Regions from separate parts of the Pectobacterium sp. 1950-15 genome, predicted to be linked through region 1. Evidence: predicted binding sites of a transcription regulator. Region 1 holds the regulator's gene; each other region holds the start of a gene.

Region 1 (4,263 bases):
GGGCAATGCGGCCAGGCCGACTATGGCTGGTTGCAGGCACGCTATACATTCTCTTTTGGTCACTATTTTGACCCACAGCTGCTGGGCTACGCCTCTCTGCGCGTGCTCAATCAGGAAGTATTGGCGCCGGGGGCATCATTCCAGCCGCGAACCTACCCACGGGTTGATATCCTGAATATTATTCTTCAGGGTGAGGCAGAATACCGCGACAGCAATGGCTGCCACATTCAGGCCAAAGCCGGAGATGTGCTGCTGCTCGCCACTCAGCCAAACGTCAGCTATAGCGAACATAATACCAACGCCAGTAAGCCACTGACGCGGCTGCAATTATGGCTGAACGCCTGCCAGACCCGCGAGAACAGCCCGTTACAGCGTATGGAATTAGATTCATCAAGCCATACTCTGCTTGCCTCGCCGGAAGGTGAACAGACCAGCCTGCAACTGCGCCAACAGGTTTGGATCCATCACGTCGATCTCCAGCAGAATGAGCAAAGCACGATCGCGCTACAGGGCAATCAGGCATACCTCCAGTTGATCCACGGTTCAATGGTGGTAAAAGGTAATCAGAGCAGTGAAGCCCTACACTGCGGCGATGGCGCCTTTATCAAAGAAGAAACAACGTTGACGCTACGGGCAGACGCACCTTTGCGGGCGCTGCTTATCGACTTGGTCGTGTAGCGTTCTGCCCGTTGCTTTATCAGGAAAACGCCGCCAGTTCGGCGTTTTTATTCAGCCGTGGTAAGATATCCGTCTTGTTCCTCAATGCGTCAGGGTGATATGACAATGGATTCAACCAAACAGGACAAACTTCTTGCCCAGGCTGAACAGATTTGTCAGCAGCGCGCTGTGCGTCTCACGCCGCAGCGGTTAGAGGTTTTACGCCTAATGGCACAGCAGTCCGGTGCTATCAGCGCTTATGACCTGCTGGATCTGCTGCGAGTTTCCGAACCTCAGGCCAAACCGCCGACCGTCTACCGCGCACTGGATTTTCTGCTGGAACAAGGCTTCATTCATCGAGTCGAGTCAAACAACAGCTATGTGCTGTGTCACCATATCGAAGACCACAGCCATACGTCAGCTCTGTTCATCTGCGATCGCTGCGGGCAGGTTACGGAACGTCAAACCGAAGGTGTGGAAGAAACACTGCGTAGCCTAGCACAGCAGTCAGGATTTACGCTGCGCCACAGCGTTGTGGAAGCGCACGGGCTGTGTGGTGGCTGTCAGGAAGTGGCATCGTGCAAACAGCCAGACCATTGCGATCACGACCACACCGTTCCGATTAAAAAGCGTTAACCTCTATTAAAAAACGATAGCCCCGAGGGCTATCGTCCCTTTCTGCGAAGAAGCATCACGTTCACTACCAGTGATATTTGTGGTGTTCTTCCCAGTGCTTCACTTCTTTCTCTGCCGCTTCTTTTGCGTATCCGTAACGTTCCTGGATTCTCCCCACCAGTTGGTCACGTTTACCTTCGATGACCGTCAGATCGTCATCCGTTAATTTGCCCCATTGCTCTTTCGCTTTACCTTTAAACTGTTTCCAGTTACCGCTGGCTTGGTCTTTATTCATAAGAATCTCCGTACCTGAGGTGTATTGCGCATAAACGAATCATGACTACCGACGTAGGCGTCAGTGTCAGATAAATCGGTCTATTCAGTAAGCAGCGTCATCATGGTGCGAACCATCACGGTGTTCTTCGCCACTGTCTCCCTTGATTGCCGGGCTAACCTAAATGTGATGGCAGATGATCAATCACAAAACGACAAAATAAAGATTAAAATGCTTACATTGATAAAAATCATAGCCGAATATTTTAATGAAAATGAAAAATAAGGAATCCGTAGCTGAAAAAGGCGTTGGGCACGAGAAAATCACCGCAAAAAGCAGTGGAAAAACAGGCGGTAAGGGGAATCGTAGAAAATACGCGCTAAATGTAACGAAATATATACAGCTAGCCGATTAACATGCGGGGAAACTCACATATGAAGCAATTCACACATGAAGCGATTAACACAAAGAGGATGATGCACTAACTCAGCAAACGAGCAGTGCATCTCGATGAACCGTTAGCTCCAATCGCTGTTACGAATAACGCCAACCGCTAAGCCTTCTATCGAAAAGCTTTGTTGACGCAGATCGACAACAATCGGGGCAAACTCTTCGTTTTCCGCGAGAAGATGCACCGTATTGCCCTGCTTTTTCAGGCGCTTCACCGTCACTTCATCATCAATACGCGCGACGACAATCTGCCCATTGCGTACATCTTCTGTTTTATGCACGGCCAGTAAATCGCCATCCATAATACCGATGTCTTTCATCGACATACCGCTCACCCGCAGCAAAAAGTCAGCGCTGGGTTTGAACATGGCAGGGTCAACCTGATAGTGACATTCGATATGTTCCTGCGCCAGCAGAGGCTCACCAGCTGCCACGCGACCAACCAGGGGAATACCCGTCTCTTCTTCCATCAGCAGACGAATACCGCGAGAAGCACCCGATACAATTTCAATCACGCCTTTACGCGCCAGCGCTTTAAGATGTTCTTCAGCCGCATTCGGAGAGCGAAACCCCAGCTGTTGAGCAATTTCCGCGCGCGTTGGCGGCATTCCGGTCTGCGCAATATGATCGCGGATCAGGTCATAAACCTGCTGCTGCCTTGCTGTTAATACTTTCATTCCGCCCCCTGGTTGTTTATACAGTCTTGCTGTGAGTATATACAGGTAAGCCACAATTGGGAATGGAGATATCGGCAAAGCCTCTGACTTTTATTCATTTATGCGTACCGTCAGGCAAAATGTTGCCAGAGGATGCTGCCCCACACGACAGCCGCTAACACGATGGCAACAAAAACAGCCGCCGAGCCGATATCTTTCGCCCGGCCGGATAATTCGTGATGCTCGAGGCCAATACGATCGACAACCGCTTCAATCGCGCTGTTAGCCAACTCAAAGAGCATAATCAATACGACGGACCCGATCAGCAGGAGCTTTTCGACCAGGGTAACCGGCAGCAAACACGCGATAATCACGCCGACAACCGTCAGTATTGTTTCCTGACGAAACGCCGCCTCATGCTGCCACGCCTGCTTTAGCCCCTTAAGGGAATAACCGGTCGCCTTAATAATCCGGGTCATCCCCGTTGCTTTATTCATTTATCCTCCATTCTTTACGTAAAATAGTTCGCATTTTAACGCGCTTACGTTGTCTCACCACCACAGATTTCCGACGCAGTTTCTGGTATCCTTGCGGCGCATTGCTAACAAGAGGCTTCAAGTTGTTATGTCAGGTTGGCGTAAAATTTACTATAAACTATTGAATCTCCCACTGAAACTGCTGGTTAAAAGCAAAGTTATTCCCGCAGATCCCGTGGTCGAGTTGGGGTTAGATCCCTCACGTCCTATACTCTATGTTCTGCCTTATAATTCTCAGGCAGATCTCTTGACGCTACGTGCGAAGTGCCTGGCATTGGGGTTACCCGATCCCTCGCAGTCGTTCGAATTCAGCGGCGTCGAACTCCCCAGCCACGTCTTTATTAATGACGGGCCGCGAGTCTTCCGCTATTACGTTCCCAAGCAGAAATCCGTCAAACTGTTCCACGACTATCTGGACTTGCATCGCGCCAATCCAGATTTAGACGTACAGATGGTGCCGGTTTCCGTGATGTTTGGGCGCTCTCCGGGTCGGGAAGGCCATGCTCAGGCCGCACCGCACCTGCGCTTGCTCAACGGTATCGAGAAATTCTTCGCCGTCCTGTGGCTAGGCCGCGACAGTTTTGTCCGCTTCTCTAGCCCGGTGTCGCTGCGCTATATGGCGACCGAACATGGCACTGACAAAACCATAGCTCACAAACTGGCGCGCGTCGCGCGTATGCACTTCTCTCGCCAGCGTTTGGCGGCAGTTGGCCCGCGCTTGCCGGTACGTCAGGAGCTATTTAACAAGCTGCTGGATTCCAAAGCGATCAAGAAAGCCGTGGACGATGAGGCGCGCAGTAAGAAGATTTCTACTGAGAAAGCGCAGCAGAACGCGATTGCGCTGATGGAAGAAATCGCCGCCGACTTCTCCTATGAGGCCGTGCGTCTGTCGGATCGTGTCTTAAGCTGGACGTGGAACCGCCTTTATCAAGGGATCAACGTCCATAACGCCGAACGCGTTCGCCAGCTGGCGCAGGATGGTCACGGCATTGTCTATGTGCCCTGCCACCGCAGCCACATGGATTATCTGCTGCTGTCCTACGTCCTGTACCATCAGGGCTTAGTGCCGCCGCAC
Region 2 (4,263 bases), on a different contig from region 1:
TCTGGCGATGCGCATTGGGCAACTCCAGCCCGACGTAAGGTCGGCCGGGAATAACCTCAACAATACGCACCGCGACAACGGACAGTGAACGTGCCAAATCGCGCGACAGATTCGAGATACGTGCCGCTTTAACACCCGGCGCCAGATCCAATTCAAACCGTGTGATCACCGGGCCTGGCGAATGATCGACCACATCCGCTTTTACCCGGAAATCAGCCAGACGCGCTTCAATTAATCGCGCCGTCTGTTCCAACGCGAAATTATCAATAGGCGCTTCGCTGGCAGGCGGCGGAGTCAGCAAATCCAACGTTGGTAGCGGCGTAGTCGGCTTCTGTAGCGGTTGTTCATTGCGCATCAGGAACGGATGAATCAGGCCATCCATTGCAGGATGATGCGTTGGTGTTGCCACTGTTTCCTGTTTCGCGGGCTCTACAGGCGCTGACGTTGGTTGCGCTGGCTGACCAAACATCAACGGGTGGCGCTCATCAGCATCGTCGTCATCCTCACCAGCATGCATCGGTGGAAGATCGGGTTCGGCACGATAAGACGGTGGCGTATACGTCGGTTCACTGAACATAGGCGGCTCAGGCTCACGATTATTCTCCGCGCTAAACGGCGAGAATGAAAAATCGTTATGCGCAGCCACAGAAGCTGGCTGAACGGGTTCACTGACCACCGGCGATGCTACCGGAGCTGAAATGACCTCATCGCGCTGCAACGCATTAGCATCATAACGGGACTGCTGCTGTGCAGCGAAATCTCTGGCTAACTGTGCTTGCAGGAGCGCGTCTTCATCCTCTTCCTGTAACGGATATTCATCACCGTAACGTTGACGCTGCTGATTCAGGTATTCCTGCTGCAAAGCGGCTTCCTGACGGGCAATATCCTCCGGTGTTTCTTCCTGATAGATATCATTCGTCAATTCCGTTTCCGCACTCTCATTCTGCGCCTGTAGCCTTGCCTGCTCTTCGGCCAACCGCTGTGACGGCAGTTTGATTCCGTACGACGCCAGTTCGCGACGAGTAGGAATGCGCACCGGATTAGGACGCGGCAGCTCCGGCCCGACACCGCGTTTAATCTGCGGGTTGTCATCCCCATCAGCGCTGAACGCTGGCATAAAGGTGTTGTTGGCGTTGAAATCCGTATCGCGTGCAGGCTGTGGCGGTTCAGCAAAGGGTTGAACCACCGGTGCCGTTACGATTGGCGGTACCGCACGCTCTCCGTAACTATTGCCGTAAGGCGTATACGCACTGTTATGGAGTTCAGGCGACGTTGCGATCTCTGGCATCGCTGCGGGTGTTTCAGGGATTTCAAACGAATACAGCGGCGGATTTAGCGACGATGCCGTATCAACCGATGATGAGGCAACAGGTGGCACAGTAGCAGGCACGGAATCAGACAATGGCGAATCAGACGCAACCCGTTCAGGGAATGTTGCCCCTGCCGCAGGCATTTCTGCTGAGAAAGCCGGTGGAGTAGCAGTCGACGCGTTTTCGGCGGAAGATGATGACGCTTCCATCTTATTGTCTGCCGCAATGTCGTTTGCAGCATCAGCCACAGAAGGCGCAGAAAACAGCACATCATCCTCATCGCGCTGTTGCGTTACCGCCTCGTCCGACACGTCACCGTGGCGCAGGTTAAGCACATCGCGTTCATCTTCTTCACGGTCATTTTCTTCGCGGTAGTCTTCATCGCGACGTGAACGGTTTGACATAAATGTCAGACAGCCCAAGACACCGGCACCAATTTTTTCAGCGATCGTTAACCATGACCAGCCGGTAAACAGCGTTAACCCAGCCCCCCACACGCACAGCAGAATCAGCGTCGCACCCATGCTGTTGAAACGCGGGATCATTGAGCTGCTCAACAGGCTTCCCAAGACACCACCGGAAGCAAAATAGTAGAGATCGTCAATATTCAACGCAGCCAGACCACACGAGGTCAGGATCAGCGCCAATGTCCCAATCAGGCGAAGTGAAAAGGTAAAGTAGTCGATAGACTGGTGGTTATCACGCTGACGGAAGGCAGCCCAGCACAGGGATAACATGATCGGCGGAATGGCATACGCCAGTACACCAAAAATAAAGAACAGCGTATCCGCCAGCCATGCGCCTGCTACACCACCAAGGTTGTGAATCGGTTCGTGCCATGCAGTCTGTGACCAACTGGGATCGGAGGGGCTGAAACTGAGTAGTGCGACACTGAGATAAACCGCAAAAAGTGCCACAACGATTAAAATCGCTTCAAGCAAACGACGCGTTCCACTGAGTTTTTTCAGGGTAACGTCTTTATCTTCTGTATATTCCTGGCTCAAGAGTCTCTCCAGGGGCCTGTAAGGTTTATGACAAAGCGCCGAGAAAACTCGGCGCTGGAACTGTATAAATTCACAGGAGTGTAGCTGAATTTATCGGGTTTTGCACCCACACGTTTATCGCGTCTTAATGACCAGACGGTTGCTTTGCTTCACTTCTTCCATCACCACGTAAGTACGGGTGTCGTTTACGCCCGGCAAACGCAGTAGCGTTTCACCCAGGAGCTTACGGTAAGCAGACATGTCTGGCACACGCGTTTTCAACAGGTAGTCAAAGTCACCGGAAACCAGATGACACTCCTGAATTTCTTCCAGCTTCTGCACCGCAGCATTGAACTGTTCAAATACATCAGGCGCGCCGCGGTTTAGCGTTATTTCAACAAAAACCAGCAGTGACGCATCCAGATAATGCGGGTTTAGCAGCGCTGTGTAGCCGTTAATGAAGCCCTGTCTTTCCAGACGACGCACACGTTCCAGACAAGGTGTTGGCGACAGCCCAACACGTTTGGACAGCTCGACATTGGAAATACGCCCATCTTTTTGCAATTCGTTCAGGATGTTACGATCAATACGATCGAGATCTTTTCCTGGCCGTTTTTTAGTGTCTACCATTATTATTGTCTCTCTTCACTTTTCCCTGCACCCGCTTTACCCCGATAGACCTCATGTATCAGAGCTACCCTTAAAGAAGACACGCTGCCTATTTTGTATATCAAAAGTCATTAACTTCTCGTTCTCGCCCCACGTATTGCTCACCCGCGAAAAAGACCATCACGTCATATCCGTGGCCCAAAGGCCTACTACCTGCGCAAAAACGAATAAAAAGCCGAGCTTTTAACTGTTCACATACAAAAAATTTCCTCTTACCCAGATGTTTTCGCAAATGCACAGCGGATTGTCAAAGCAAAACAACGAAAATCAGAAGAAACTGCCAGATTGGATAAGCCAGAGCCATTCGCCGAGGTAACTTCAATCATTTTACTTATGAATGTGGCTGATTTTTCAGCTATTTGTCGACACCATCGTCATTAACGATTAAACAAATAGCCAGCAACTTTTCTGCATACTTTTTTTACTCCTGTAATTTCCTTACAATCATTCTCATTGTCCGTGGTAGAGACTGTTCATATGGACATTATCCACCGTCATGAAATGAGGAAAGCATGGGTACCGTTAAACATCACAAGTTATTGATTCTGGGTTCAGGCCCCGCTGGCTATACTGCCGCAGTTTATGCTGCACGGGCGAACTTACAGCCAGTATTAATCACCGGTATGGAAAAAGGCGGTCAGTTGACGACCACGACCGAAGTAGAAAACTGGCCGGGCGACGCCGATGATTTAACAGGCCCACTGTTAATGGAACGCATGCACGCGCATGCAACCAAGTTCAATACCGAAGTGATCTTCGATCATATTGAACGTGTTGATTTGCAGAACCGCCCCTTCCGTTTATTCGGTGATAGCGACGAGTACACCTGTGACGCGCTGATCATCGCCACTGGCGCATCGGCTCGCTACCTTGGTCTGCCGTCTGAAGAGGCATTTAAAGGCAAGGGCGTTTCCGCCTGTGCAACCTGTGACGGGTTCTTCTACCGTAATCAGAAAGTTGCCGTGGTGGGTGGCGGGAATACTGCCGTCGAAGAAGCACTGTATCTGTCGAACATCGCGGCAGAAGTGCATTTAATCCACCGCCGCGAGACGTTCCGTTCAGAGAAGATTCTGATTGACCGACTGATGGACAAAGTTAAAAACGGCAACATCATCCTGCATACCAACCGTACGCTGGACGAAGTGCTGGGTGATGACATGGGTGTGACCGGTGTTCGTATCCGCGATACGCAAAGCGATGCAGCGGAAGAACTGGAGCTGGCTGGCGTATTTATCGCTATCGGTCACAGTCCGAATACAGCCGTGTTCGGCGGTCAACTGGAACTGGAAAACGGTTATATC
Region 3 (4,263 bases), on a different contig from region 1:
AACGGCGTACATTTCTGCTGTGTCAATCAGGTTAACACCTGCGGCAATGGCGTGATCTAACTGGGCATGAGCGTCTGCTTCGCTGTTCTGTTCGCCAAAGGTCATCGTACCAAGACCCAGCACGCTCACTTCTAAAGAACTATGGGGAATACGGTGATATTGCATTGCCAGCTTCCTTATGTCTGAAAATAGCAGGCGTATTTCTCCTCATTTCCGCATGATTTTCTGCGATTCCAATGAGTTTGGGAGAACACACCTGAATTCGACTATAACGAAGCCGTGGCGAGTGGGGAAGTCTCTTCTGTTACCCTTTTGTGGGATTTTGTCAGAGAACGTCGCCCGATGGGGGGAGTGCGGGCTAACGTTGCCGTTAGCGCTGCACGATTTGGGAGACTTGGTCGCTGTTGATCTGTTTCTGATTACCCTGCTCATCGATATAGCTGAGCAGACCGGTATCTTTATCCAGCACGGGTTTTCCCTGCGTCAGAAGCATTTGCCCCTCTTTTGTCGCCATCACGTAGTCGCTGGAACAGCCCGCAAGGGTAAATAATAACGCCAGTGTCACTGCCATTTTCATCCGTACTTTCATCGTATTAACCCATTCATAAATGCAAAAACTTAAGTGAGTCTAGCAAATGGTCGTGAGGGATAACGTAGGAATAATGGAAAAAATGCGTGTTGAGGACGTTAATTTTGTGTAATCAGGCGGCTGCTTGCCGCCTGACTAGGTCGTCTGACGTTTTGATTGCTCGCTATGCGGCGATCAGTGTGCCGTTTTCTCTTTTTTACTGCGCAGCAGGTTCAGCGCCTCGACGGACATCGAGAAGAACATGGCGAAGTAGATGTAGCCTTTCGGTACGTGAACGTCGAAGCTTTCCAGAATCAGGGTGAACCCGACCAGGATCAGGAACGACAAGGCCAGCATTTTGACGGACGGATGGCGTTCGACAAACTCGCCGATAGGGCGCGCGGAGAACATCATCACACCAACGGCGATAATGACTGCTGCCATCATAATGAAAAGATGGTCAGACAGGCCAACGGCGGTGATCACCGAGTCCAGGCTGAAGATAATATCCAGCAGCATGATCTGCACAATCGCGCCAAAGAACGAATACACCTTGGAAGTGTGGTCTTCTGAACCGCCTTCGACGGTTTCGTGAATTTCCTTGCTCGACTTCCAGATCAGGAAGAGCCCCCCGAAGAACAGAATCAGGTCACGCGTGGAAATTTCGTTGTTGAACGCGGTAAACAGTGGGTCAGTCAAACGCATGACCCAGGCAATAGACGCGAGCAGTCCCAAACGCATCAACATCGCCCCCATCAGCCCGATGCGGCGCGCTTTGTTTTGTTGGGCTTTAGGCAGTTTGGCGACAACCAGAGACAGGAAGATAATGTTATCGATCCCAAGAACGATTTCCAGAATAGTCAGCGTTCCCAATGCCAACCAAGCGTTCGGATCAACAATCCAATCAAACATTATATCAATACACCTTAAACGAAACGTAAACGATATTATACTCTGCCAGCTCGGTGCGTAGGCAAGCGAAAGTGTGATGTCGTAAAGATATACTCGTCATACTTCGTATGTGGTCCATGTGCTGGCGTCCCTTTTGCTCTGGGTCGGCGTCAGGCTTTTCCCAGGTCATATTCCCTTGTCACAACAAGATCAGTGTACGACGAAGTATCGTACTGAAGAAGCATAGCGCTCATGAAACTCAGTTGCTGAGCTGCATAAAGTGGCGAGCCAGCAGCGGCGCGGTAAAGGTTTTTTTCAGGTAGAACCCGCGAGGTAGCGTCAGAATCGGCTGACCAAATTCGCCAATGGCCTCCGTTAAGGCCCGGCTATTTGCCGCTTTGGGGCGTAGCTGTAGCACTTCGCCATGTCGGGCGGTGATGCTTTCTACCTGACCAAGCACGATCAGATCCATCAACTCTTCCCAATCGCAGCGCAGTTGTTCCTCTTCTTCTTCGCTGGGGCTCCAGATCAGCGGCGTACCAATACGGCGTTCCCCTAGTGGAATGTGCCGCGATCCTTCCACCGGAATCCACAGTACCCGCGCGAGCTTGTGTCGTACGTGGCTGCTTTCCCACGTGACGCCGCTGTTGCCTGTCAACGGCGCGACGCAGACGAAGGTGGTTTCCAGCGGTTTACCCTGTTCATCAATCGGAATGGTTTTTAGCTCAACGCCGATGTCGGGGAAATCCTGCTCGGGCTTACTGCCAGCGCTTGCCCCCAGAAAACGCTCCAGCAGAACGCCAATCCAGCCTTTGTCACGTTTCAGGTTAGCGGGAAGGGGCAGGCGAGCGATGTCCGCCAATTCCGCGAGATTATAACCTGCGAGGGATTGCGCGCGTTCCAGCAAGGCTTGCTCGTGTGGCGGCGCAGTCGTGTGAACCGTGGGTGAATTCATAGCGTATCGCTCGATATTTTTCCGCTCAAAAAAAATACAACAGGAAGGGCGTACCCATGCACAGTCTGTAAGGCTGTGGAGAAAAACAATAATAGCATGATTCGTAGCGCTTTTTTTTAGTGTGATGGCGATCACTACACATCGTTTTGCAAACTGTGCACGTATAGCCACCGACAATAAACAGGATCTTACACTAGGTTATCCACAGATTTCTTGGATAACCCACATAAACATGAATTACTGGTTCGATTTACAGCCTTGACTCGCGGTCATTTTGCTGTTTTTGCCTATTTATTGCCTGACTTTGAGGCATTACCTGTGGATAAAAACGGCATAGTGCGATCTTTCGCCAATCTTGTGTTGTATGCCATTTGAACAAAAATAAAGGGGGCGATATTACCAATAAGATGGACTGTAATTTTATGAATAAAAAGCACTATTTTTTAATTTACAGTAATATTTTTTCTTCGTGAAAAATGAGTTTTACTCACTTCTTCATGGGTTCTGCACAAAGATGTCCACAGAAAAAGTGAATAAATTACGAATTTCAGCCTTCACATGTTTATAACTTTGATCTTATCTGTGGGTTATCTTACTTTTATTAGTATCACATGCTTTCTAAGCAGTGGTTTACCGCCTGACGGGAGTGTGAAACAATCAGGTCATCTTTGCATTGATGTTTATTGAGGTAGTCCGGTGATCGATGATGATGGCTACCGCCCAAACGTTGGTATTGTAATCTGTAATCGGCAGGGGCAGGTGATGTGGGCCCGGCGCTATGGTCAGCACTCCTGGCAGTTTCCGCAGGGGGGAATTAACCCCGGTGAAAGTGCTGAGCAGGCGATGTACCGCGAACTGTTTGAAGAAGTCGGGTTAAGAAAAAAGGATGTGCGCGTACTGGCATCTACCCGAAACTGGTTACGCTATAAATTACCAAAGCGTTTGGTGCGTTGGGATACAAAACCGGTCTGTATCGGCCAAAAGCAGAAATGGTTTTTGCTACAGTTGATGTGTAATGAGTCGGATATCAATATGCAAAGCAGCGGCACGCCGGAATTTGATGGCTGGCGTTGGGTGAGTTACTGGTATCCGGTACGTCAGGTCGTCTCTTTTAAGCGAGATGTGTATCGTCGCGTGATGAAGGAATTTATCAACCCGGTGATACTGCTTCAGGAGAGTGTTGCGGCTCGGGTGGCGACCCCATCCGGTCCCCGGCGAAAAAGAGGGTAATTCAGGCACATTATGCTCACGCGCTTGCGAGAAATTGTCGAAAACGTTGCGGCAACGGCCCGCCTTAGTGATGCGCTGGACATTCTGGTCAATGAGACCTGTCAGGCTATGGACACGGAAGTCTGTTCCATTTATCTGGCCGATCACGATCGTCAATGTTATTACCTGATGGCAACGCGCGGGTTGAAAAAGCCGCGCGGGCGCACGGTGACGCTGGCGTTTGGGCAAGGTATTGTCGGGCTGGTCGGGCAACGTGCCGAGCCTATCAATCTAGCCGATGCTCGCGCGCATCCCAGTTTCAAATATATCCCCGCGGTGAAAGAGCAACATTTCCGCTCTTTTCTTGGCGTTCCCATTATCCACCGTCGCCATCTGCTCGGCGTACTGGTGGTGCAACAGCGTGAACATCGTCAGTTTGATAAAAACGAAGAGTCGTTCATGGTGACGCTGGCCACGCAGATGGCCGCGATTCTTTCCCTTTCACAGATCAAAACGCTCTTCGGTCAATACCGTCAGACTCGCGTTAAAGCGCTGGTGGCCGCCCCCGGCGTGGCGATTGCCCCTGGCTGGCAGGATTGTACCCAGCCTTCTCTGGAGCAGGTTTTTCCTGCATCGAGTC

What was found. Region 1 encodes LexA, which represses DNA repair genes until DNA is damaged. Its sites were predicted from a motif close to TNCTGTATGTACATACAGNA; they were not measured.
Region 2: the regulator LexA is predicted to act here: its motif matches at 2,373-2,392, upstream of WCT94_RS10215 (DNA translocase FtsK 4TM domain-containing protein).
Region 3: the regulator LexA is predicted to act here: its motif matches at 2,653-2,672, upstream of mutH (DNA mismatch repair endonuclease MutH).

Annotation. Positions count from the first base shown of each region.
Region 1 covers NZ_JBBBQR010000002.1:86,921-91,183, forward strand. Annotated here, with positions in the region: gene WCT94_RS02500 (pirin family protein) at 1-678, shown strand, start outside; gene zur (zinc uptake transcriptional repressor Zur) at 784-1,293, shown strand; gene WCT94_RS02510 (CsbD family protein) at 1,358-1,567, opposite strand; gene lexA (transcriptional repressor LexA) at 2,065-2,673, opposite strand; gene WCT94_RS02520 (diacylglycerol kinase) at 2,784-3,149, opposite strand; gene plsB (glycerol-3-phosphate 1-O-acyltransferase PlsB) at 3,277-4,263, shown strand, end outside.
Region 2 covers NZ_JBBBQR010000007.1:134,519-138,781, forward strand. Annotated here, with positions in the region: gene WCT94_RS10215 (DNA translocase FtsK 4TM domain-containing protein) at 1-2,314, opposite strand, end outside; gene lrp (leucine-responsive transcriptional regulator Lrp) at 2,429-2,923, opposite strand; gene trxB (thioredoxin-disulfide reductase) at 3,475-4,263, shown strand, end outside.
Region 3 covers NZ_JBBBQR010000001.1:181,108-185,370, reverse strand. Annotated here, with positions in the region: gene WCT94_RS00760 (NADP(H)-dependent aldo-keto reductase) at 1-165, opposite strand, end outside; gene WCT94_RS00755 (YgdI/YgdR family lipoprotein) at 371-589, opposite strand; gene WCT94_RS00750 (TerC family protein) at 764-1,480, opposite strand; gene mutH (DNA mismatch repair endonuclease MutH) at 1,719-2,414, opposite strand; gene rppH (RNA pyrophosphohydrolase) at 3,111-3,644, shown strand; gene ptsP (phosphoenolpyruvate--protein phosphotransferase) at 3,657-4,263, shown strand, end outside.